4 regions of the Pseudohongiella spirulinae genome follow, and region 2 is predicted to be linked to each of the others. Evidence: predicted binding sites of a transcription regulator. Region 2 holds the regulator's gene; each other region holds the start of a gene.
The links. Region 2 encodes sigma-54, which starts transcription at its own class of promoters, with help from an activator protein. Its sites were predicted from a motif close to ANTGGCATNNANNTTGCTNT; they were not measured.
Positions count from the first base shown of each region.

Region 1: the regulator sigma-54 is predicted to act here: its motif matches at 1,868-1,887, upstream of fliD (flagellar filament capping protein FliD).
Region 3: the regulator sigma-54 is predicted to act here: its motif matches at 3,852-3,871, upstream of PS2015_RS08400 (flagellar basal body-associated FliL family protein).
Region 4: the regulator sigma-54 is predicted to act here: its motif matches at 4,203-4,222, upstream of flgA (flagellar basal body P-ring formation chaperone FlgA).

Region 1 is NZ_CP013189.1:2,167,494-2,173,308, reverse strand. Features, by position in the region: gene PS2015_RS10030 (flagellar protein FlaG) at 65-541, shown strand; gene PS2015_RS10025 (hypothetical protein) at 627-1,667, opposite strand; gene fliD (flagellar filament capping protein FliD) at 1,924-4,743, shown strand; gene fliS (flagellar export chaperone FliS) at 4,767-5,165, shown strand; gene PS2015_RS10010 (sigma-54 dependent transcriptional regulator) at 5,282-5,815, shown strand, end outside.
Region 2 is NZ_CP013189.1:2,543,903-2,549,717, forward strand. Features, by position in the region: gene lptC (LPS export ABC transporter periplasmic protein LptC) at 1-113, shown strand, start outside; gene PS2015_RS11700 (LptA/OstA family protein) at 76-648, shown strand; gene lptB (LPS export ABC transporter ATP-binding protein) at 648-1,373, shown strand; gene PS2015_RS11710 (RNA polymerase factor sigma-54) at 1,475-2,971, shown strand; gene ptsN (PTS IIA-like nitrogen regulatory protein PtsN) at 3,039-3,506, shown strand; gene rapZ (RNase adapter RapZ) at 3,529-4,413, shown strand; gene PS2015_RS11725 (HPr family phosphocarrier protein) at 4,406-4,672, shown strand; gene yjgA (ribosome biogenesis factor YjgA) at 4,687-5,232, shown strand; gene PS2015_RS11735 (LysR family transcriptional regulator) at 5,208-5,815, opposite strand, start outside.
Region 3 is NZ_CP013189.1:1,838,910-1,844,724, reverse strand. Features, by position in the region: gene PS2015_RS08420 (flagellar assembly protein FliH) at 1-1, shown strand, start outside; partial or broken gene fliI (flagellar protein export ATPase FliI) at 1-1,335, shown strand, start outside; gene fliJ (flagellar export protein FliJ) at 1,464-1,913, shown strand; gene PS2015_RS08405 (flagellar hook-length control protein FliK) at 2,000-3,730, shown strand; gene PS2015_RS08400 (flagellar basal body-associated FliL family protein) at 3,899-4,393, shown strand; gene fliM (flagellar motor switch protein FliM) at 4,412-5,380, shown strand; gene fliN (flagellar motor switch protein FliN) at 5,373-5,759, shown strand; gene fliO (flagellar biosynthetic protein FliO) at 5,756-5,815, shown strand, end outside.
Region 4 is NZ_CP013189.1:2,185,972-2,191,786, forward strand. Features, by position in the region: gene PS2015_RS10080 (flagellar hook-basal body complex protein) at 1-543, opposite strand, end outside; gene PS2015_RS10085 (flagellar hook assembly protein FlgD) at 573-1,247, opposite strand; gene flgC (flagellar basal body rod protein FlgC) at 1,258-1,698, opposite strand; gene flgB (flagellar basal body rod protein FlgB) at 1,701-2,099, opposite strand; gene PS2015_RS10100 (CheR family methyltransferase) at 2,314-3,168, opposite strand; gene PS2015_RS10105 (chemotaxis protein CheV) at 3,168-4,100, opposite strand; gene flgA (flagellar basal body P-ring formation chaperone FlgA) at 4,306-5,076, shown strand; gene flgM (flagellar biosynthesis anti-sigma factor FlgM) at 5,192-5,524, shown strand; gene PS2015_RS10120 (flagella synthesis protein FlgN) at 5,549-5,815, shown strand, end outside.

The DNA of each region.
Region 1 (5,815 bases), 380 kb from region 2:
TTTGTGCCAGACGTGCTGGTGAGTGTTTTTCTGTGGCAGATACACGTTTTCTTGGAGACCTGCTGTGAGTGAAATCAGTATTACCCGGTTTCAGCCCGCACCCGTAACCCGGGGGAAGGTCAATTCTGTTGAATCTGTGGAGAATGATCTTGACGCTAATCCCAAGCGTCGTAATCCGCAGGAAGATGTGCACAAGGATTCTCAGCACAAGGGTTCTGGAAACAAGCAGCAACAGCGCCAGGAGTCACAGCCAGCGCAGCGTTTCACTTCAGCAACTCCGGGCGCGAAATCAATGCTTTCCGAACCGCCTCTTGAAGACGGTGAGCTGGAACAGGCGGTATCGCGCCTCAATGAGTATGTGCAGACAGTAAAGCGTGATCTGATCTTTGATATCGACCCGGAGAATCAGGAGCCGTCGGTGACGGTGGTGGATCGGGAGTCGCGCAAGGTGCTGCGGCAGTTTGACAGTAAAGAAGCACTGGAGTTGGCTAAAAAGCTGGAATCCCAGGAGCCGATTTCTCTTTTTAAAACTCAGGTTTAAGATTCTCGCTCGAACAGATATAAAAAGGCCGACAATTGGTTTGTCGGCCTTTTGCTTGTGGCATGGCTTGCTTCGCTCAGTGTTTTCAGTTTGCGGCGTCTTCAGCCGCCTTGCGAGCTTCTTCCTCAGCCATGCGGGCGCCGGCCAGCGTACCAGCCAGAGCGTAGTTGCCCTCGTGACAGGCATACTCAAACAACGGATCATCATACGCAGTCAGCGCCAGTTCGCCGGTGAAACTGGATTCAAACACAGTCGGATCATCCACGGTGAAACTGTAAATGATCTTGTGGTCTGATTCTCGACGGAATCGCTCAGTCACTGTCAGATTCTCCGAGGCACCACGGAAACTCTGCCAGGGGTTAAAGTGGCGGGTTTCTACCACCAGCGTGTCACCTTCCCAGCGTCCAATGGAGTCGCCCATCCATCGGTTCATTACGTCAGCATGGGGGTCATGATCATCCTGTATTTTAATGATGCGGGCATCATTAACCATCTCCACGATGATGGTGACATAGCCAGGTGATTGCACGATCTGGTAGTGACTGTTGTACATCACTGGCAGCATGGGCGGCCCGGAGTTCGAACCGAAGGCGAGCAGGCAGCGCTCACCTACACCACGACCCTCGGGGCCGTCGAAGGGGTCCGGGCCGGTGGCGCGCTCACGGGCGCGACGCTCCAGAAATTCCTCGGTATAACCGGGCATCTGGCCATCGGGCGGGTCGATAATGATGGAGGTACGGAACTCTCCGTTGATGGTGGGCATAAACATACCACGGTCGGTCCAGAACAGGTCGTAGTTGCCGACAGGAGGTAGATCCACGGCTGGTGGTGGTGGCCGGTTGGGATCCAGGGGTTCGTTATCTTCTTCCACAGCCTGCTGGGCGGCACGTTCCAGCTGGAACGCCTCTTCGCGAGTATAGGTCTGGCGGGTGCCCAGCTCGCGTGGCCGGGTCAACGGCGTTACCGTGGCATTACGCCACACACCCTGCAGATCGGGTACGCCGTCCCAGGTGCGGGGCGGGGTGTAGTCCTCCTGAGCCAGCGCGCCTGATGAGAGCATGGCGGCTGACAGAGCGCTGGCACCCAGCAGCGCGAGACCGCTGGCGAGTGTTGGTCTACTGAACATAGCTTCTTCTCCTTATAAGGTAAGGCCGATTCTAGCCGGACAGGGGCTGACACTCAATCCCCTGTGCGACAGCGTGTGTGACGGCTTGTGACTAACCGGGGACGGCAGACAGCGGCAAGGCTTTGCCGCTTAAGGGTCAAGATTCTCCGCTGCTGACCGATACATGGGGAGTAAGTGGCTGATATTACAGTCCCGGCTTAGCTGGCTCGTAATTTGCTTTATCAGCGCAAAGTGCTTGATCACACGAAAGGACACTATGGCAACTATTCAATCCTTGGGTATCGGATCCGGGCTCCTGACCAGCGAACTGCTGGAGCAGTTGGTCGAGGCGGAGCGTGCGCCAGTCACCGCGCGACTGGATCGGGATCAGGAGATCACCGAGGCGCGACTGTCGGCTTTCGGAGAGGTCAGCAGTGTGCTGGGCGAATTTAATACAGCGGTCAAGCAGCTCAACAATATTTCTGCCTTCAACGCCAGTCAGGCTAATAGCAGTAACGAGTCTGTGTTGACCGCCACCGCCAGCAGTGTAGCCGCCGACGGCAATTACAGCATCAACGTGCAGCAACTGGCGCAGCAGCATACCGTAGCCTCGCAGGCTTATGCAGCTACCACCGAGACGGTGGGGCTGGGCACACTGACCTTTCGCTTTGGTACAACAACATTCGATGAGTTCGATAATTATCAGAGTTTTGCTGTCAACCCGGAAACTCAGTCGCGCTCTATTACCATCAATAGCAGTAACAATACACTGGCCGGTGTTCGTGATGCTGTGAATAAGGCGAATTTCGGTGTTCAGGCCACCATTGTTGATGACGGTACGGGTTTCCGCTTGCTGTTTACCACCGAAGAAGGCGGTGCCAATAACAGCATGGAATTGACTGCCACTGGTTCAGCCTCGTTCGAGGCCTTTAACTATAACCTGGCCAGTCAGGAGATGTTGCAGACCCAGGCAGCCCAGGATGCACAGTTTACGGTTAACGGTCTGGCCATTACCCGCAGTGACAACCTGGTGGGGGGAGTGATTCCGGGTGTGACCCTGAACCTTAAAGGGGTCTCAAGCGGACCTGCGACCCTGAGCATCAGTAAAGATCCTTCAGACCTGATGGATAAAGTGCAGGGCGTGGTGGACAGCTACAACGCCCTTAAAACCGTGACGGATGTGTTGACGGCGTTTGATCCGGATGCCGGAGATAATGGGCAGGGCAGTGTGCTGACCGGTGACCGTGGCATACGCACGGTCATGAATCAACTTAACTCGACCTTGCGCTCGTTTACTCTGGGCTCAACTTATGGATCTTTGGCTGAAGTGGGTGTGACCACCAACCAGTTTAACAACTACATGATGGAGTTCGACCGCAGTGCTTTTGAGGAGGCATTTCAGGCGGATCCTGAAGCCATCACAGCCTTGTTTGCGACTACGGGTATACCCAGCGACGAAAGCGTGTCATTTGTCTCAGCCAGCAGTGCCACTCAACCCGGTAGCTATAGCCTGGAAATTACCCGCATGGCCGAGGTCGGTCGTTATCAGGGTATCGCTGTCGCTGCCCTGGACGCTGGTAATATCGAGATTACCGATGCCAACAACAGTTTTAATATTTTTCTCAATAATGTCGAGGTCAGCATTGATCTGACCGAAGGCACCTACGCCACCGCGGACCTGCTGGCCGAAGAGTTGCAGCGGCAGATCAACAGCAATGCTGAGCTGATCAATTCCGCAAATTCCGTCACGGTAACCTACAACAGCGACGAGTCACGCTTTGAGATGACCTCCAACCGCTACGGCAGCGAGTCGGTGATTCGCATTATTGAGGCAGATGCAGAAACCTCTGCCACGCTGGGACTGGTTAAAGAGGGGCAGGGACCCTACCAGGGGCGCGAGCTGTCTGGACTGTCGACGGCAGATGGTCAAAGCAGCAGCAACTTTATTACGCCATTGCTGGTGGACAGCGATACCCAATACAGTCTGTCTGTGAATGGCATCAGTACGGGACTTTTGGCGTTGCCTGGCGATGCCGGTACGCCGGTGACTTACAACACGCCCGATGAGTTAACCGCCGCGCTCAAGTCTCAGATTGATGCCGCACTGGCCGGTGATAGCATCAGCGTGAATGTTGACTATGTCTATAACAGTGATGATTCGACGGCGCGACTGGTGTTCTCCACCGCCAATGCCGGCGATGAAATCATCTTCAGTGATATCAACCTGGCCAGTGCCACGCGACTGGGCCTGTTTGAGGGGCACGGCGAGCCGGTTACCTCGATTCGCGGTACCGATGTGCAAGGTCTGATCAATGGCATTGAAGCGCAGGGCTCGGGGCAGGTGCTGGTGGCTTCCACTGGCGAGAATCCAGCCACGGCGGGTTATTACCTGAATGCGGCGCATGGTGATCTGTCGACCAGCACGGCAGCAGACAAGTTCCGCCTGCGGGTGGATGGCGTGCTGTCCGGATCCATCACCCTGGGTGTACTGGCTAATACGGATAGCAATGCCGTGGCCGAGACCCTGCAGACGGCGATCAACAATGATCCGGCGCTGATAGCCGCTGGCAAGTTGGTGGCTGTGACATATGATGCGGAGGTGGGCGGCTTCAAGGTGACCTCCGGCAGTCGTGGTGACAACTCCTCGGTGACCATTTCCAGTCTGGAAGGCAATGCCGCGGCGGTCTTTGGTTTTGCCACAGGCAACGGGGCCAACGGCCAGGCGGGCGCGGCGGCCAGCGGCACTGCCGATGCAGCTTCCGGACTGCGCGTGCGTATTACCGACGGTGAGGTCGGCAGTCGCGGCACGATCGACTACTTTCGCGGTGTCGCCAGTCGCCTGACGGCACTGGTTGACTCCATGCTGGGCAGCGAGGGGGTGCTAACCGGTCGTCGTGATTCATTGAATGCCGAGCTTGAGCGCATTGCTGAAAAACGTCAGGAGTTGGAGGAGCGGCTGGCGGCGACCGAGCGCCGTTTGCAGTCATCCTTCCTGGCCAATGACATCATTATCTCCAATTTCAATAACACGGTGAGTTTTCTGGAATCGCAATTGCCGATGCTGGAAGCCATGATGACCCCGAATCGTAAAAAATAATCTGATCTGACGAGGAAAAACCCATGTACGCACCCAACAGCGCCATTGCCCAGTATCAACGTGTCAATAATGTTGGCTCGGTAGAAGGTGCCAACCCCCATCAACTGATTCTGATGCTGATGAACGGCGCTCTGGAGCGATTGACTCAGGCTCGTGGTGCCATCGAGCGTCGTGATATTGCCCTGAAAGGTGCCATGATCGGCAAGGCTACCACTATCATTGGCGGTCTGCAGGGCAGTCTGGATCGCAATCAGGCACCGGACTACGTGGATAATCTGGATCGCCTTTACGATTACATGCAGCGCCGCCTGCTGGAAGCCAACCTTAAAAACGACGTGACCATCGTTGATGAGGTCTCTGATCTGCTGAAAACCCTGAAAAGCACCTGGCAGGAAATTGATCCAGCTCGCAAATCGGCATGATGACCCTGTTTTAACCCATATTGATGTTTGACGCCGAACAAGCGCTCATTGTCTAATTGAGGCTTTTGAAGGCAGAACAATTTGCGTGCTCACCATCTGGGTGAGCCGGTATGGGCATGACACGAATATTACTGATTGAAGACAGCAAAAAACTCAGCCACGATCTGGAAATTGTGCTGCAGTTTCTGGGTGAGTCCACGGTCACTGTGCCACGTACCCGGTGGTCTGAACAGCTGTCCGAGCTGCAGATTGAGCCAGACGAGCTGAAGCTGGTGCTGGTGGGTCACTACAAACCATCTTTGATGCAGACGCTGCTGGAAGAACTGGTGGCCTGGCATGATGGCATACCACTGGTGATTCTGGGTGATCAGGACATGCCCGGGCTGCCAGATGCGGTGCTTAACCGTCTGGTCGCCACGCTACCCATGCCGCTGAGTTATCAGCCCATGCTGGATGCGCTGCACAAAACTCAGGTTTACGGTGATCATTATGCGCGCCTGCGCGAGATCGGCAAGGTGCGCGACTACAATATGTTCCGCAGTCTGGTCGGCGACAGCCCGGCGGTGCAAAAAATCCGTCAGGTCATGTCGCAGGTGGCCAATACTGAGGTCACGGTGCTGATTACCGGCGAGTCGGGTACCGGCAAGGAG
Region 2 (5,815 bases):
CTGGCAGCAGTATTACACAACAGGCGGTTGGCATGCGTGCTGACCTGTCATCAGATTCACTGGAATTTTTATCAAATGTTAATGGCCGCTTCTCTAACATCAGCCCGCCGTAAACCAGTCTTGCTGACTGCGCTGCACTGCCTGCTGAGTCTTTGCTGTCTGCTCATTCCGGCGGCCGGCCTGTCGGCCGTTGCCCCCTCTGACAGCACTGAGGACATTCTTTACAGTGCCGATGGCGGCGGCAGCATTGAAACAGTTGGCAACGTCAGAACCACTACACTACGCGGCAATGTTCGCATTCAACAGGGGCTGATTGTCATATTCGGTGATACCGCCACCCTGGAGCAGGACGTCAGCAGCGGCGACCTGATTCGCGTCACAGTGGAAGGTGAACCCGCCCGATTTGTACGCAATGCAGAAGACAGCGCGGAAACCATCAATGGCTCCAGCACAAGAATTGTGTATTACAACCAGACAGATACTCAGAGTAACAGCCAGGTCCTGCTGTCCGTGGTCGAATTCCAGGGCCAGGCCAGCTTTACCCGTGGCCGCACGGCGCTGGAGTGCTCCCAAATCAAACACATTGTTGAAACCGGCGCGACTGACTCACCCGGCCCTTGCTCCGGCGTGCTGGCGCCCATTGAATAATGGATATTCTGAACGCTTTTAATCTGGCCAAATCTTACAAAGGCCGCCAGGTCGTCCGCGACGTCTCCATGTCTGTGCGAAGCGGCGAAATCGTTGGCCTGCTGGGCCCCAACGGAGCCGGTAAAACTACCTGTTTCTACATGATTGTCGGTCTGGTTAATGCCGATAGGGGCCGCATTCTTATCAATGATGAAAACCTGACCGGTCTGCCAATTTTTGCGCGCGCGCGACTGGGACTTGGCTATCTGCCTCAGGATTCTTCGATCTTCCGCAACCTGTCGGTCGAAGACAATATCATGGCCATTCTGGAAACCCGCAACGACCTCGATAAAGCTGGCCGACAAGAGAAGCTCGACAGTCTGATTCAGGAGTTTCACATCAATCATATCCGCAAGAACAAGGGTATGAGCCTGTCAGGCGGTGAGCGTCGTCGCACAGAAATCGCCAGGGCTCTGGCAAATGACCCGCGCTTTATCTTGTTGGACGAACCTTTTGCTGGCGTAGATCCGATCTCTGTCAGCGATATCAAATCGATTATCGAACACCTGAAGCAGCGCGGCATTGGAGTACTGTTGACCGATCACAACGTCCGGGAAACTCTGGACATCTGCGACAAAGCCTACATCGTCAGCGAAGGCGGTATCATCGCTGAAGGCAGCTCAGAGCAGATCCTGGCCAATGAGAAGGTCCGGGAAGTCTATCTTGGCAAGAACTTTCACATTTAGATGGACCGCCGTGATCTTGCAAAAACATCACCAACTCGGCATGATGCTTGCTTTCAAATCCTCTGTGCCGGGCACCAGGTTTAAATGAAGTACTTGTCGCCATGAAAATTTCGCTACAGCTAAAACTTGGTCAGCAACTGACCATGACACCGCAGCTGCAGCAGGCTATCCGGCTACTGCAGTTATCAACACTGGACCTTCAGAACGAGATCCACGAAGCACTGGAATCCAATCCCATGCTGGAACTCGACGAGTCACAGGAAGCGCCAGAAAGTACCAACGACTCCTACGAAGAACGCGAACTGGCATTTGATAAGGCAACAGCCAAAGCCACAGAAGACACCTCTGAAGACAGCAGCGACTCCAAATGGGAAGACAGCATTCCGGAGCAGTTGTCCGTCGACACGCACTGGGACGACATCTACCAGAGCACCTACACAACCGGCGGCCCGGCATCTGACAGTGACGACAACGACTTTGAGTCTCGCGATTCCGCCTCAGAAACACTTCAGGATCACCTGAGCTGGCAGCTCAATCTGACCAATATGTCCGATATAGACCGGCTGATCGGCATGGCCATTATCGATGCCATTGACGCTAATGGTCAGCTGTCAGTCAGTGTGCAGTCTATTCTGGAAGGATTGCAGGGCGAACTGGAGGTCGACGAGGACGAAGTCATCGCGGTACTGCACCGCATCCAGCAATTCGATCCGGTGGGTGTTGCTTACCGCGATCTATCCGAGTGTCTGAGCATCCAGTTGCAACAGATTCCGGTTGCGGCCCGAACAGAGGCAATTGAACATGCCCTGGTGCTGGTCAAAGACCATCTGGACCTGCTTGGCAGCCGCGACTACGCACAGATCATGCGTCTGGCCCGACTGAAGGAACATGAACTGCGTGATGCAATTGCCATCATCGAAAAACTTAATCCGCGACCCGGCGCCGACATTGCGCCGGCCAATACCAATTATGTTATACCCGATGTCATTGTCACCAAAGACAAACGCAGTGGCCGCTGGCAGGTCGAACTAAACCCTGAAACAGCGCCCAGGTTGCGCATCAATGCCGACTACGCAGCACTGGTAAAACGCTCTGAAAACAGTGCAGACAACAATTACCTGAGAGACAATCTGCAGGAAGCCCGCTGGTTTCTGAAAAGCCTGCAGAGTCGCAATGAAACCCTGCTGAAAGTCGCCAGTCGAATTGTTGAGCATCAACAGGGTTTTCTGGAACATGGCGAAGAAGCCATGAAACCCCTGGTTCTGCACGATATCGCCGAAGCGGTTGAAATGCATGAGTCGACCATTTCCCGGGTCACCACACAAAAATATATGCACACGCCGCGCGGCATCTTCGAGCTTAAGTACTTTTTCTCCAGCCATGTCAGTACAGCTGCCGGGGGCGAATGTTCATCTACCGCCATACGTGCCCTGATCAAAAAGTTGGTTGCTTCAGAGAATACCCGCAAGCCGCTGAGTGACAGTAAAATTGCCAAACTGCTGGAAGAGCAGGGTATTAACGTAGCACGGCGGACAATTGCCAAGTATCGTGAATCACTGGCGATACCGCCCTCCAACGAGCGAAAACGCCTGGACTGAGACCAGTCCGATTGCCAGCAAAGAAGCAAGGCTCTAGAATGTCGTCTCCGGATAACAGGACCTATTCATGCAACTGACCAGTATTCTTACCCCGGAACGGGTTTTTTGTAATCTGCCCGGGGTCAGCAAAAAACGCTTTCTGACAACCATCAGCGAAAAGATCGCCAAGTCAGCACCGCAACTGTCCGCCGACTCCATTTACACAGCGCTGCTGGCACGGGAGCAACTTGGCAGCACGGGAATCGGCAACGGTATTGCTATCCCGCATTGCCGGGTCGCCGAGTGCGATGCGATCACCGGCACACTGGTCAAGCTGGAAGAAGGCATTGATTTTGACGCCGTCGACTCGCAACAGGTGGACCTGTTGTTCATTCTGATTGTACCGGCTGAAGAAACAGCAGAGCATCTCCGTGTGTTAAGCGCGCTGGCGCACCTGTTCCACCAGGAGGCTTTCTGCCAGGCTTTACGAGCCGCTGCAACAGACCAGGAACTTTACGACACCGCCATTCGATTCGATCAGCAAAGCAGCCAATAACCCTCGTCAGGCAGGTACGCGCGTGAAACTCTTGATAATCAGCGGTCGCTCCGGTTCAGGTAAAAGTACGGCGCTTAACATGCTGGAAGACAGTGGTTATTACTGTATCGATAATTTGCCGGCCAGCCTGTTGCCTGCCTTCATTCAGCGCATCAGCCATGAGCAGCAGGAATTGCCCCGCGTTGCCGTGAGTATTGATGCCCGCAACATTCCTGATGATCTTAAAAAAGTCCCTGATATCCTGCGAAACCTGCAGGAATCAAGCCTGAACCCGGAAGTGATTTTCCTGGATGCCAGCAGCCCGGTACTGATTCGCCGTTTCAGCGAAAGCCGTCGGCGCCACCCGCTTACTACCGACAGCATTGGACTGCGCGAGGCCATCAACAAAGAAAGGGAATTGCTGGAGCCCATAGCCACTCTGGCCGGATTGTCTATTGACACCAGTTCAATGTCAGTCCATCAATTGCGCGAACTGGTGCGCTCCCGAATACTGGAGAGAAAGAACGCCAGTCTGTCAGTGATGTTTGAGTCATTTGGATTCAAAAACGGCGTTCCGGTTGATGCCGATCTGGTGTTTGATGCACGCTGCCTGCCCAATCCGTACTGGGATGCCAGCCTGCGCCATCTCACGGGCAAGGATGCGGCCGTAGTGAGCTTTCTGAGCAGCCATCCCGATGTTGAGGCCATGCTGACGGATATCACCCAATATTTGCAACGCTGGCTGCCCAGCTACGAAGCCAGCAATCGCAGCTACATGACTGTCGCCATTGGTTGCACCGGCGGACAGCATCGCTCTGTCTATCTGTGCGAGCGCCTGTATGGTGAGTTCTCTGACAAAATAAGCAACCTGCAGCTTCTACATCGCGAATTAAGCCGGCCTGCGACCGGGAAAGTGCAACATGATTGAGTCAACCATTACTATTTGCAACAAGGCCGGCCTTCACGCGCGCGCCGCCTCCAAACTGGTCGGCATTGTTAATCAGTTCAACAGCAAAGTCTCCATTGGCACAGAAAAGCTGGTTGATGCGCACAGCATTCTTTCACTGATGATGCTGGCCGCCGGCAAAGGTACCGTTTTAAAAATCATCGTTGACGGCGATGACGAAGAGCAGGCACTGCTGGCTATCACAAAACTCGTTAATGACCGCTTCGATGAAGGCGAATAGGGCTCCGGCACAGAATGACTTCTCCCAACGATAAAAGCGCGGTCCTGCACGCGGACGATACCGCTGAAAGCAAGACCCGTCGCAAACAACGCATGACTGCCGTGCAAAAACTGGGTGAAGAGCTGCTGACCCTGAATGCGCGCCAGTTACAACAAATAGAGCTTCCTGAGTCGCTGCTGCAGGCATTAAAGGAATACCAGCGACTACCAAACAAAAATGAGGCGAAGCGCCGCCAGTTGCAGTTTATCGGCAAGGTCATGCGAGCGGCTGATCATGAAGCAATCGCCGAAGCGTTGCAAAAACTGCGAACGCCCAGTGCTCGCGAGGTGAGACGTAGTCAGGACATTGAACGTTGGGGGCAACGCCTGCTGAGCGCAGACAATGATGCCCTGGAGGCGTTTCTGGACAAGTGGCCGATGGCGCAGCGGCAGACGCTGCGACAACTGCAGCGCAACTACAGCACACTGTCAGATACGGCGAGCGAGCACATTGGTTCCGATGATCAACTCATGCGTGCACGACGCAAGCTGCTTGACTATGTTAAATCAGTCATCAACTGATGAGTCCTGAACAGACCTATCAGTGAGTCACGCAGCCATCTGTGCGACGGATCGCTGTCAGACTGTCGATGCCAGTACAGATGCATATCCAGAGCAGGCACTTCAAACGGCAATGGCCGTAAAAGCAAGGCGTACTGATCGGCCAGAAAGCGCGGTACGGTCAGCACCAGGTCTGTGCCACTGACGACTTCAGCCGCGACCCGATAGTGCTGAACCCGTAGTTGAATTTTGCGCTCTGCCTGGTGTTTCAGCAGCGCCATATCAACCTGCCCCAGGCCGCGTCGGCGACTGGACACATGGATATGGCTCATCGCCAGATAGGCGTCCAATGTCAGATTCTGGCCCGCCAATGGGTGATCAGGTCGCATGGCACACACATAGTTTTCTTTAATCAGGGACTGATGCGCAACCTGGGCGTCCTCAATCAACGGCACATCGACCGCAAAATCCAGCTCACCACGCGAGAGTTGTCGAACCAGTTCATGGCGTTTGGTGTAATAACTTTGCAGGGACAAACCTGGCGCATGAGTTTCAAAGTAGGGAAACAGTCGCGGCAATATCACCGCCTCCGCGAGATCTGTCA
Region 3 (5,815 bases), 700 kb from region 2:
ATGTTTCAGCGGCAGAGCCTTGCGCAACGCTTGCGGGCCTATCATCCGCAAGCTGAACTTGATATTGAGCCGGTCATCGTCGGACGCCTGACGCGCGTGGTGGGCATGACACTGGAAGCCGTGGGTTGCAATGTTTCGCTGGGTCAGCGTTGTCTGGTCGGTCACAGTAATGGCGGTGAGATAGAGGCGGAAGTGGTGGGTTTCGACGGCCCCCGAATTTTTTTGATGCCGCTTTACAGCGTTGAAGGGTTACAGCCCGGCGCTCGTGTGATACCTGCCACCCAGGCTCAGACATTGTGGGTGGGCGATGGACTGCTGGGCCGCGTGCTTAACGGTTTTGGTGAACCGATTGACGGGCGCGGCGCGCTGGATACCACCGCCTGTCGCCCCGCAGAGTCGGAGCGCAGCATCAATCCTCTGAAACGCCAGCCCATCAAGCAGACCCTGGACGTCGGCATAGCGGCCATCAATGGTTTGCTGACGGTCGGTCGTGGTCAGCGTATCGGTCTGTTTGCCGGCTCCGGCGTGGGTAAGTCTGTTCTGCTGGGCATGATGACCCGCTTTACCGAAGCCGATGTGATTGTTGTAGGACTGATTGGTGAACGTGGCAGAGAGGTCAAGGAGTTTATTGACGAAATTCTGGGTGAAGAAGGGCTGCGTCGCTCTGTGGTGGTGGCCTCGCCCGCCGATGATTCGCCGCTCATGCGTTTGCGGGCGGCAACGGTGACCACACGCATCGCCGAAGGTTTTCGTGATCAGGGCAAAGATGTGCTGTTGTTGATGGATTCATTAACGCGCTACGCCATGGCACAGCGTGAAATTGCCCTGGCGATAGGCGAGCCGCCGGCCACCAAAGGGTATCCGCCCTCCGTGTTTGCACGCATACCGCAATTGGTGGAGCGTGCCGGTAACGCTGATAATGGCGAAGGAACCATCACGGCATTTTATACTGTCCTCACCGAAGGCGATGACCAGCAGGACCCCATTGCCGATTCATCCCGTGCGATTCTGGACGGCCATATCGTGCTGTCTCGCACCCTGGCCGAACAGGGCCACTATCCGGCCATTGATGTGGAAGCCTCCATTAGCCGGGTGATGCCAGCTGTGGTGTCCCCTGAGCACCTGGCCAAGGCTCAATTATTCAAGCGGGTTTACTCTCGTTATCAGCAGAATCGTGATCTGATCAGTGTGGGTGCCTACACCATGGGTGCGGACCGAGACATTGACTTTGCCATAGAGCGGATGCCGCACTTGCGTCAGTTCCTGCAACAGGGGCTGACGGAAAATGTCGCTTTGCCGGAGGCTGTAGAGCGTCTGAGCAAGGCTATCACGCCACCACAACGACGACTGCAGAATGGCCAGACGGCGGCCAGCAATGTCACGGCACTGCACGCTGGTGAAGCCCGTACCCTGGGTGGTAGCGCACGTGAGACAGGCGCACAGCAGGCTGACGGGCGAAGCGCATGAACCGCGTCAAGCGCATGCAGCCGGTCTTGCGCATTGCCGAGCTGGAGGCTGACAAGGCCGGACGCCTGCTGTCCCAGGCGCAGCAACTGGTACAGCAGGAAGAACAGAAATTGCAGCAGCTGGCTGAGTATCAGGACGACTACCGTCGCCGACTGCTCGATGCCGGGCGGCAGGGCATGACTGTGGACCGACTGCGTCTTTATGATGGTTTTCAGGGTCAACTGGACCGCGCCATCGCTCATCAGAAAACGGTTATCGCCACCCGTGAGCAGGAGGCCGAGCAATTTCGCCTGCAGTGGCAGCAGCTCGATATCCGCTTCAAGAGTCTGGAAAAAATGCTGCAACGTCTGCAGCAGGAAGCTGACCGGCAGCAAGCGCGAGTCGAACAGCGGAACCATGACGAATATGCCCGCCGGGGCGCGGGTGCAAAAAAAGCCTGGAATTAAAGCCTTCAGCAAGCTGGCACAGTTCTTGTTTGGTTCTTGTTAATTGTCTGAGTTATACAACTTTGCGCCTTGCTGAGGAGTTAGTCATGCTGCTACCCGCCGATCTGCTTTTGTCACTGAGTTCCACCCAGCAATCGGGCCGTCCGGAAGGTGCCGGTCACGCCGTGCTGCCGGTGGTTGATGTGGCGGCTGTGCAGTCATGGCTGGATGCTCCATCAGGTGATGGGGATAATGCTCAGTCTGACCCCAGATCTTTGATAAATCAGCTTTTATCTGGTATGACTGAGCAGCAGAGCGATAGCTTTGCGGCTGATTTTGTGCATAATCTGCAGGCTCTGTTGCCGCCTGAGCAGCCCCTGCAACCGACTGCCACTCTGGATTTATCCGGCAGTGTTGAGTCCGGAAATCCTGTGCAGTGGACGGTCGATGAACTGCTGAAATTTTCTGAGCAGATTCTGCCGACGTCTCAGTCTCAGCGTCCGATGAGCGATGAAGGCGGCAGTGTCTTGCCGCCGGGTGAACAAAATTTGCCCCAGGTGTTGCTCAGTGCCCTGGCTGCCTTACAAAGTCAGGTATTGCAGGATGGTGCTCAGCCGGAGAAGCAATCTTATAGTGTCAATCAGGCATTGGCTGACCTTGTACCGGGCATTGCTGTGACGGATGAACCGGCGCAGCTCTCAAATTGGTCCCAGCCTGTGACACTGGCAGTGACTGGTTCTGAACGGTCAACAACGCCTGGCGGGCAGCTTATGTCGCAACCCATGACTCACGGAACAATTGAGGCAGACAATCGGGCTGTTGTGACGGGGCTGGAGCCAGTGCAGATTCAGATAAAGCGAGAGACTCAAGATCAGGCTCTGCCTCATAGTCAAAATAAGACGTCCGGACTGAATGAGCTCGCCGCCGCTGCTGTTTCACCGACAGCCATCAAGCCTGCCGTTGTTGAGCAGAATACGACGCCGACAACGGTCGTCCCGAACATAATTGCGAAGCCATCGGCTGAATCGAAACCCGGTGAATCAGGTTCAGACTCATCAGTTATGCTGGTGGCGGAATCAAAGTCAGCGATGCCCGGGGAGCTTGCGCGAGCGCGCCCCGCAACAGGCGATGCGCTGATAGTAACTGACTCTGTCATGCCGGCTGATCGTCGACCGCTGGCCGTCGCTATTGATGCAGCCCTGCAGAGCGCTGCCATGGATTCCGGTCGAATCCCGGATGCAGCGGTCTCTCGGCAGGATGGTGCAGCCTTGTTGAGCACCGCGGTGCCGACCGCCGGCGAGCTGGCCCAGGAATTATATGGTGCCGACCAGCGACGTCAGTTGGCGGCCCAGGCACGGGAAGCCACAGTTGCCAGTCAGCCACTGTCGCCAGCTAACCGTGCTGTCAGCGATAACCTGCAGATGGGCAGCTTCGGTCAAACGCAATGGGGCGAGAATGTCAGCAGGCAGTTGATGATGATGACCGCCAACGGTGTCAACAGCGCGCAGATTCGCCTGGACCCTCCGGAACTGGGCACTCTGACAATCAAGGTGAAGCTGATCGATCAGGCGGCGACCGTCAACTTTGTCAGCCAGCATGCCATGGTGCGCGATGCGCTGGAGTTACAGATTCCGCGTCTGCAGGAACAGTTCCGTCAGGAAGGTCTGAATCTGGTGGATGTCTCGGTGTCAGACCAGTCGGCGCAACAAGGCGGCAGTCAGGGTGACGACCGTCGTGGCGGGAGCGGGGAGCGGTTGACGGATGCTAATGATGAAGAAATTTTAGCGGGTGAAACGCCCGTGCGTCATTCCAGTCATTTAATTGACTTCTATGCCTGAGCGTCAAAGCCTTGTCTGTTGAGTCGTGAGATGCGTCGATAAACTGACGCAATTCTTCTGCCGACACGTCTGCGATAAGCCTATATAATTGAATTGAAATAAGTTATTGGCTTGTTTTAAGCATGGCACAGGCTTTGCTTATACTTTGCAGTTCTGAATGAGGCAGTTATGGCAGACGATAATTCTACAGGGTCGAAAAATGGCGGTTCGATGAAGCTGGTGTTCATCATTGCGATCGCGCTTTTGGTGTTGGGCGGCGGCGGTGCCGGTGCCTGGTTTTTCCTGATGTCAGGTAATGATGCAGGTCAGGCAGCCAGCAGTGAGCCTGCCGCCCCGGTACAACAGCCAGCACAATACTTGCAGCTATCCCCCGCCTTTGTCGTTAATTTTCCCCATCAGGGTCGGCAGCGTTTTATGCAGGCCGATATTTCCGTGATGTCCCGGGATGCGCAGGCGCTGGCTGCTATCAGCCAACATATGCCAGTGGTTCGTCATGCGTTGAACAACCTTTTCAGTGCTCAGTTGGTGCTGGTATTTGAAAACCCGGCTGGTATTGAAAACCTTCGTCAGTTGGCCACAGAAGAGGTGAACCAGGTACTGGAGCGCGAGATCGGCCGGCCTGGCATCGAAGAAGTATTGTTTACCAGCTTTGTCATGCAATAGCTCAGTGGGGAAGCGCTGATGCAGGATCTGTTATCACAAGACGAAATTGACGCGCTGTTACATGGCGTGGATGAAAACGATCTGATCGACGGGGAAGACGAAGATCCCGGCGTGGTGCGCTCCTATGACCTGACCAGTCAGGACAGGATTGTGCGTGGCCGTATGCCCACGCTCGAGATGATTAACGAACGTTTTGCTCGCCACACCCGCATCAGTCTGTTTAATCTGTTACGCCGGTCAGCCGACGTATCGATTGGGGGTGTGCAGATCACTAAATTCGGTGAGTACCTGCATACTCTCTACGTGCCAACCAGTCTCAATCTTGTCAAGTTTCGTCCGTTGCGTGGAACCGCACTGGTGGTGCTTGACGCCAAACTGGTCTTTAAACTGGTGGACAATTATTTTGGTGGAGATGGGCGTCACGCCAAAATTGAAGGTCGTGAGTTCACACCCACTGAACAGCGTGTTGTGCAGATGGTACTGAACCAGGTTTTTGAAGATCTGGGAGAGGCCTGGCGCAATGTTTATAAACTGGAGTTTGACCTTATTCGATCCGAAGTCAATCCCTCCATGGCCAACATAGTCAGTCCCAGCGAGGTGGTAGTGGTCAGCAGTTTCCACATTGAACTGGACGGTGGCGGTGGCGATATCCACATCACGCAACCTTACTCCATGATCGAGCCGATCCGTGAGCTGCTGGACGCTGGCATGCAGAGTGATGTGGATGAACATGATGAGCGCTGGGGCAAGGCGCTGAAAGAGCAGATCAAACATGCGACTGTAGATTTTTCCTGTGATGTATTTGAGCGCATGATCACGTTGCGAGATGTTGTTGATCTTGAGGAAGGCGACATCATACCCGTTGAAATGCCGGAAACGGTGGTACTTAAAGCCAATGGTGTGCCCCTGTTTGATACCCGCCTGGCGATGTCAAACGGTAATCTGGCGCTAAGAGTTGAAGGAATTCACCGGGAAACCGATGACTGAGGAGACAGAGATGAGCAAAGACGAACAGTCAATGGCCGACGAATGGGCTGCTGCCATGGAAGAGGAAAAAGATGCATCGGCCGAGCCTGCGCCGGCGTCTGCGTCGCAGAAACCGGGATCGCCGGATCTGGATGTGATTCTGGATATTCCGGTACGTATTTCCATGGAAGTGGGCAGCACGGCGATTACCATCCGTAATCTGCTGCAATTGAATCAGGGATCGGTGATTGAACTGGACCGTCTGGCTGGTGAGCCGCTGGATGTGTTGGTGAACGGAACACTCATTGCCCATGGCGAGGTGGTGGTTGTTAACGACAAATTTGGCATTCGTATGACCGATGTTATCAGCCCGTCGGAAAGGATCAAAAAACTGCGATGAGTGAGAGCGGAACCGCTGCGGTTGCAGAAACACTGTTGTGGCTGGGTGTGATTGTC
Region 4 (5,815 bases), 360 kb from region 2:
ATTTTTGGAAACATAGTTAGAACCGATAATGGTTGACGGTTGTGCAGCTGCGTCCAGGTTGATGGTCGTTTCTACAAAAGTTGTCGGACGCGGCTGAATCTCACCAGTCGTTACCCGCAGATCAGACAGAGGACCACCACCGGTCGCCTGGCCAGAGTCTGACGGTGCGAACCCTTGCAGGCGCTCGCCGTCGCTGTTGACTACGAAACCATCTTTGTCCGTACCAAACGCACCGGCACGGGAGTAGGCAATACCTGACTCACCCTGCAGGATGAAAAAGCCTTCACCGTTAATCGCCAGATCCAGCGTATTGTCAGTAAAACTGATATTGCCCTGCACAAAGCTCTGTTTGATTTCCTGCAAGGAAACACCACTGCCCTGCTGGGTGCCGCCGCCGCCAAGTACCGAGGCCGCATAAACGTCACCAAAAACTGATTTTGCCGCCTTAAAGCCGTTGGTACCGGCGTTGGCGATGTTGTTACCGGTTACGTTGATTTCCTGCTGCGCCGCATTCAGGGCACTCAAACCAATGTTAAAACTCATCTGACACCTCGTATTTTATGATCGATCAGTTAGTTAATCTGGATGACGTCTGACATAGACACGGAACCCACACCTGCCAGGTTGAGTGTCAGATTGCCGGATTTTTCGATAGTCACGCTGTTGACGTTGGCGCTCAGGTAGGTCGGCACGACTTCGGTCACGCCGCCAATATTGGCACTGAGTTCAAAGCGGTATTCGCCTGGCGGATAGCGCTGGTCGTTAGCATCGGTGCCAGTCCAGTAGAATTCCTGTTTGCCGGCTTCCTGCGGACCCAATGCAAATTTATCCACCACAGTGCCGCTGTTGTCATAGACAGTCAGATTGGCTGACTGCGCCGCCGTTGCAAAGTCAGCCAGCACACTCACCGCACCTGAGTCGGTCAGCATGGTGACTTCACTCTGAACGTGAACCGGGCGACCAACCAGAGAAGTCGCCTGCAAATGCTGCGTGGATTGGAAAGCGGATGAAAACTGCTCAAAACTCTGGGTAATCTTCTGTGACTCTTCCAGCTGGGAAAACTGTGCCAGTTGTGCCACAAACTCGCCGTTATCCTGCGGACTGGTCGGGTCCTGATTTTCAAGCTGGGCAATCAGCAGTTTCAGGAACTCATCGCGGCCCAGCTCCTGGCTGGGTGTATCCTTCTTTTCTGGTAACGCGTAGTCACCCAGCACCCTGCTCAGTGCATTGTTGTTATTGACGTCCATCATGCGCTCCTTACGCCTGGCCTAATGTCATGACCCGCTGCATCATGGTGCGTGCGGCCGTCATCACATCAACATTCATCTGAAAGGATCGCGAGGAAGAAATCATATTGGTCATCTCTTCGACGATATCCACATTCGGGTAGTACACATAACCCTCCTCATTCGCCATGGGATTGCCTGGCTCATAACGCGGCTGCAACGGACGGCTGTCCTCTACGATACCCGCTACACGAACGCCAACGGCTGACTGCTGAAGATTGCTATCAGCAAACACATCCTGCATGGCCGCGTTCATCATGGGTGCAAAAACGGCATGGCGAGCACGGTAAGTTTGATCGGCACTGCTGGCCGCGCTGTTGGCATTGGCCATATTGCTGGCGGTGGTATTCAGGCGCAGCGACTGGGCGCTCATGCCGGAGCCGGCAATATCAAAAATCTGCATCAGACTCATGCTTATTCTCCTTTCAGGGCTTTCTGCAAGCCGGTGAATTTGCTGTTCAGAAACTGGAAGGTGGCCTGATACTCCAGCGCGTTGCGGGCAAACTCGGCATTTTCCACTTGCTCGTCAACGGTATTACCGTCCAGGGAAGGCTGTGCGGGAACCCGATACAGGATTTCAGGTGAACTGGCTTCAGCAGAGCCACTCAGATGGCGCTGATGGGTGCGCTCCATGCCGATCGCACGGCTTTGACCGTTGGCCTGCGCCAGCATGGCAGCAAAATCAATATCGCGCGCCTTGTATCCGGGCGTGTTGGCATTGGCTATGTTATTGGCCAATAAAGCCGTACGCTGCGTTCGCAGAACCAGTGCCTGTTCGTGTATACCCAGGGCATTAGAGAAGTTGATGGCCATTAATTTTTTCCTGTCTGATCATTGTCGATTAGCGTTGACAACAACAGAACAGCAAAAGCCATGCCATAATATTTTTAACTTTAAATACAGATAGTTAGGCTGGTAAATACATATCAGCGGCAAGCATTTGCCACCTTCATGCTGTCAATCAGCGGCAATTGGGGGGATGAGAGTGAGCAAGCGGCAAGACCTGGCCGGACGGCTATAGCTGTTCTCAGGATTTGTAGACGCTGGTATTAACGCCCACCCGCTCCAGCGCATATTGACTCGCCAGCGCCGCCGGCAGCGACTCCGATGCACCCAGAATCAGGTAGGAGGCCGGATTGAGTGACTGCTGCATGCGATTGAGAATATCCAACTTGAGATCAGCAGCAAAATAGATCAACACATTCCGGCAGAAGATGATATCGAAGCGTCCGATGCCGGCATAGCTGTCCTGCAGGTTCAACTGCCGGAAGCTGACCCGGTTCACGATGTGGGGTTTCAAGTGAAAGCGCGCCCCGGCCTTCTCTTCAAAAAAAAGCCTACGCCGCTCCGCACTCAACCCCCGGCTGACGCTCAGACTGTCATATTCAGCCTGTCGGGCGCTGTTGAGCACTGTCATGGAAATGTCTGTGGCAATAATTTCTGGTTCACGACGTAACTGGCCCGGGTGTCGCGCTTTGAATTCATCAATAATCATGCTGATGGAGTATGGCTCCTGACCAGAGGAGCAGGCAGCCGACCAGATACGGATATGCGGCCGTTTCTCGATCGTGACCAGTCGCGGCAGCAAAACATCGCGCAGTGCCTCGAAGGGAGAACTATCCCGGAACCAGAAGGTTTCATTAGTAGTCATGGCATCAATGACTTTTTCTTTCAGGCCATGAGGGCGGTTCTGATTAATACTGCTTACTAATGCAGCGAGGGACTGAAACTGATATTCCTCCATAATGCGCCGCATGCGGTTGGCAACAAGGTATTGTTTATTGTCTCCCAGAACGATACCGCAGGCCTGACTCAGAAAGGCCCTGAAGGCCTGATAATCAGAGTCGGCAATCGATTGCCACGCGTCGTTTACCATAGTCATCAGGCAGCGGCTTGGCGCAATTCCAACTGTTTCAGAACCCGCTTGGCAAGCTCGTCCGGATGGAATTTAGCCAGAAAATCGTCGGCTCCTACTTTTTCGACCATGGCCTGATTGAAGACACCGCTCAACGAAGTATGCAGCATGACATGCAAGTTTGTCATAGCCGGATCATTTTTGATGGAGGCTGTCAGTGTGTAGCCGTCCATTTCCGGCATTTCGATATCAGAGATGACCAGAATGTATTTATCCAACGGACTCTGCCCGTCGGCAATCATGCCTTTCAAGTGCTTCAAGGCTTGTTTGCCATCGTTCAGCACAACGGTCTCAAATCCCAGCGACTGACAACATTTACGAATCTGGGCACGCGCCACACTGGAATCATCAACGATCAAGACCGTATTCAGTGCGTCTTCCCGCTTGCCACTGCTGACCAGTGCCTCGCTAAGACTCGCTGACGCCGGAGAGACTTCTGCCAGGATGCGCTCTACATCCAGGATCTCAACCAGTTTGTTATCAACTTCCGTCACTGCCGTCAGGTAATGTTCGCGGCCTGAGCCTTTGGGCGGAGAGTGGATGGCTTCCCAGTTCAGGTTGACAATGCGATCAACCCCCTTCACCAGAAAACCCTGCACGGTATTGTTGTATTCAGTGATGATAATAAAACACTTGGCGATGTCATCCAGTGGCCGGCCACCGGTGGCTGCGCTCAGATCAAGAATGGAAATAGTGCGGCCACGAATATAAGCAACACCGCGCACAACCCGGTTGCTGTGAGGCAGCACACTCAGGCTGGGACATGGCAATACCTCTTTGACTTTAAAGACATTAATGCCATACACCTGGCTGCCATTGAGCCGGAACATCAATAGCTCCAGGCGGTTCTGACCCACCAGTTGAGTGCGCTGATTGACGCTATCGAGTACCCCAGCCATGTCTAACTCCCGCAAAATAACAGTTCTCTTGCTGCGGTTATCGTCCAATTTTCCGATTTCATAAGTATAAATTGCAATAAACACTCAATTTTGAGTGCGATTATCGGCACGCCATTTGCATATCCTACGCAGGTAGTACAACACATCTTCGAGTTTCATGAATTCGTCGGCCTTGCCGCCGTTTTTCGACAGAAATTTAACGCTTATGAAGCCAACAATCTCGTTTCCAGTAAAACAACGTCATAAAATTGACTGTCTGCGACTCCGTTCATGGCTGGTATCACTCACGCTTGTACTACTGACAGGGAATTGCTGGACACAGATTACAGCGCAGACCTTGGTCAGTGATAGCGCCCAGGCCATGCAGCAAGCCGCCATGCAGGCATTGGAAGAGCATTGGCAGGGCAGCACGGATCGCATTGAAATACAAATGTCCACCATAGATGCACGTCTGCAGATTCCTGTGTGTGGTATGCCGCTTGCCGCCACCGCCAATCAGCCTGGCAACGGTAATGGTGGCCGGGTTACAGTTCGTGTCGAGTGCCAGGACGCCTCACCATGGACCCGCTACGTCTCCGCCAACGTGAAAGTATTTCGCCCGGTTGCCGTCAGTGCGCGGGCATTAGCTCGCGGCAGCGTTATCCAGCCCCATGATGTTACGATGGAAGAGCTTGATATCAGTCAGCTTCGGGGGCAGACTATGGGGCTTTCAGAAAACATTGTTGGCAAGGCGCTGCGCCGTTCAGTGAACCACGGCACACCGTTGACACTGGATATGTTGACAGCACCAGTACTGGTGAAACGGGGCGACACGGTTGTGCTGATCGCCTCGCGCGGCGGTATCTCAATCCGCCACACAGGCACAGCATTACAGGATGGAGAAGCGGGCCAGCAGATACCGGTACGCAATAACAGCTCCGAGCGTGTGGTGCAGGCAGTAGTTCGCGAAATCGGCGTGGCCGAGGTGGTTTTTTAGCGATGATCGGGGCTAAAGTTTCCAGAGTGCTTGCCGCTACACCGGATAGTAGAAGTCAATCAATCAACGCTGCACGCACCCGTTTGAGGGTCTGCGTCAGCCAGGGTGTATGATTATGAGCATTTCATCGATCGGCAATCCGACATCACCGACAGACAGCCGTTCACCCGTCAAGCAGCCGGGCAGTCAACCTGCATCAGGGTCAGGCACGGGCAGCGGCAAAACTGACGCACACGGTGGCAGTGGTGCTCTGGCACCTGTCGATGCGGTATCCATCAGCAGCCAGGCAAGCGATCTGCAAGCACTGGAAACACGCATCAAGGCTCTGCCTGATACCGATGTAGCACGTGTCAGTCAGATCAAAGACAAGATCAGTACGGGCGACTACCAGATTGACAGCCAGCGGGTGGCTGATAAGATCCTCGCCTTCGAAAAAGAATTAAAGTAACGGCGCCGCACCGAACGGAGACGAATGAACAATAGCGACCTGCACAACATGCTCGAACAGGACCGGCTGCAGCTGGACGAATTGAGCGAGGTTTTGCAGGCTGAGCGCGACTGTCTGGAGCGCCGTGATCTAAAGAACCTGACGCGACTACTTCAACAAAAACAGACCCTGCTGACAGCAATCGAAACCAACGACTTCAACCGACGGCGATTATTACAGCAGGCTGGCGCGCCGGCTGATCGCACCAGCCTGTCTCAATTGCGGGTTCTGCTTGAAAACAGCACCGATACC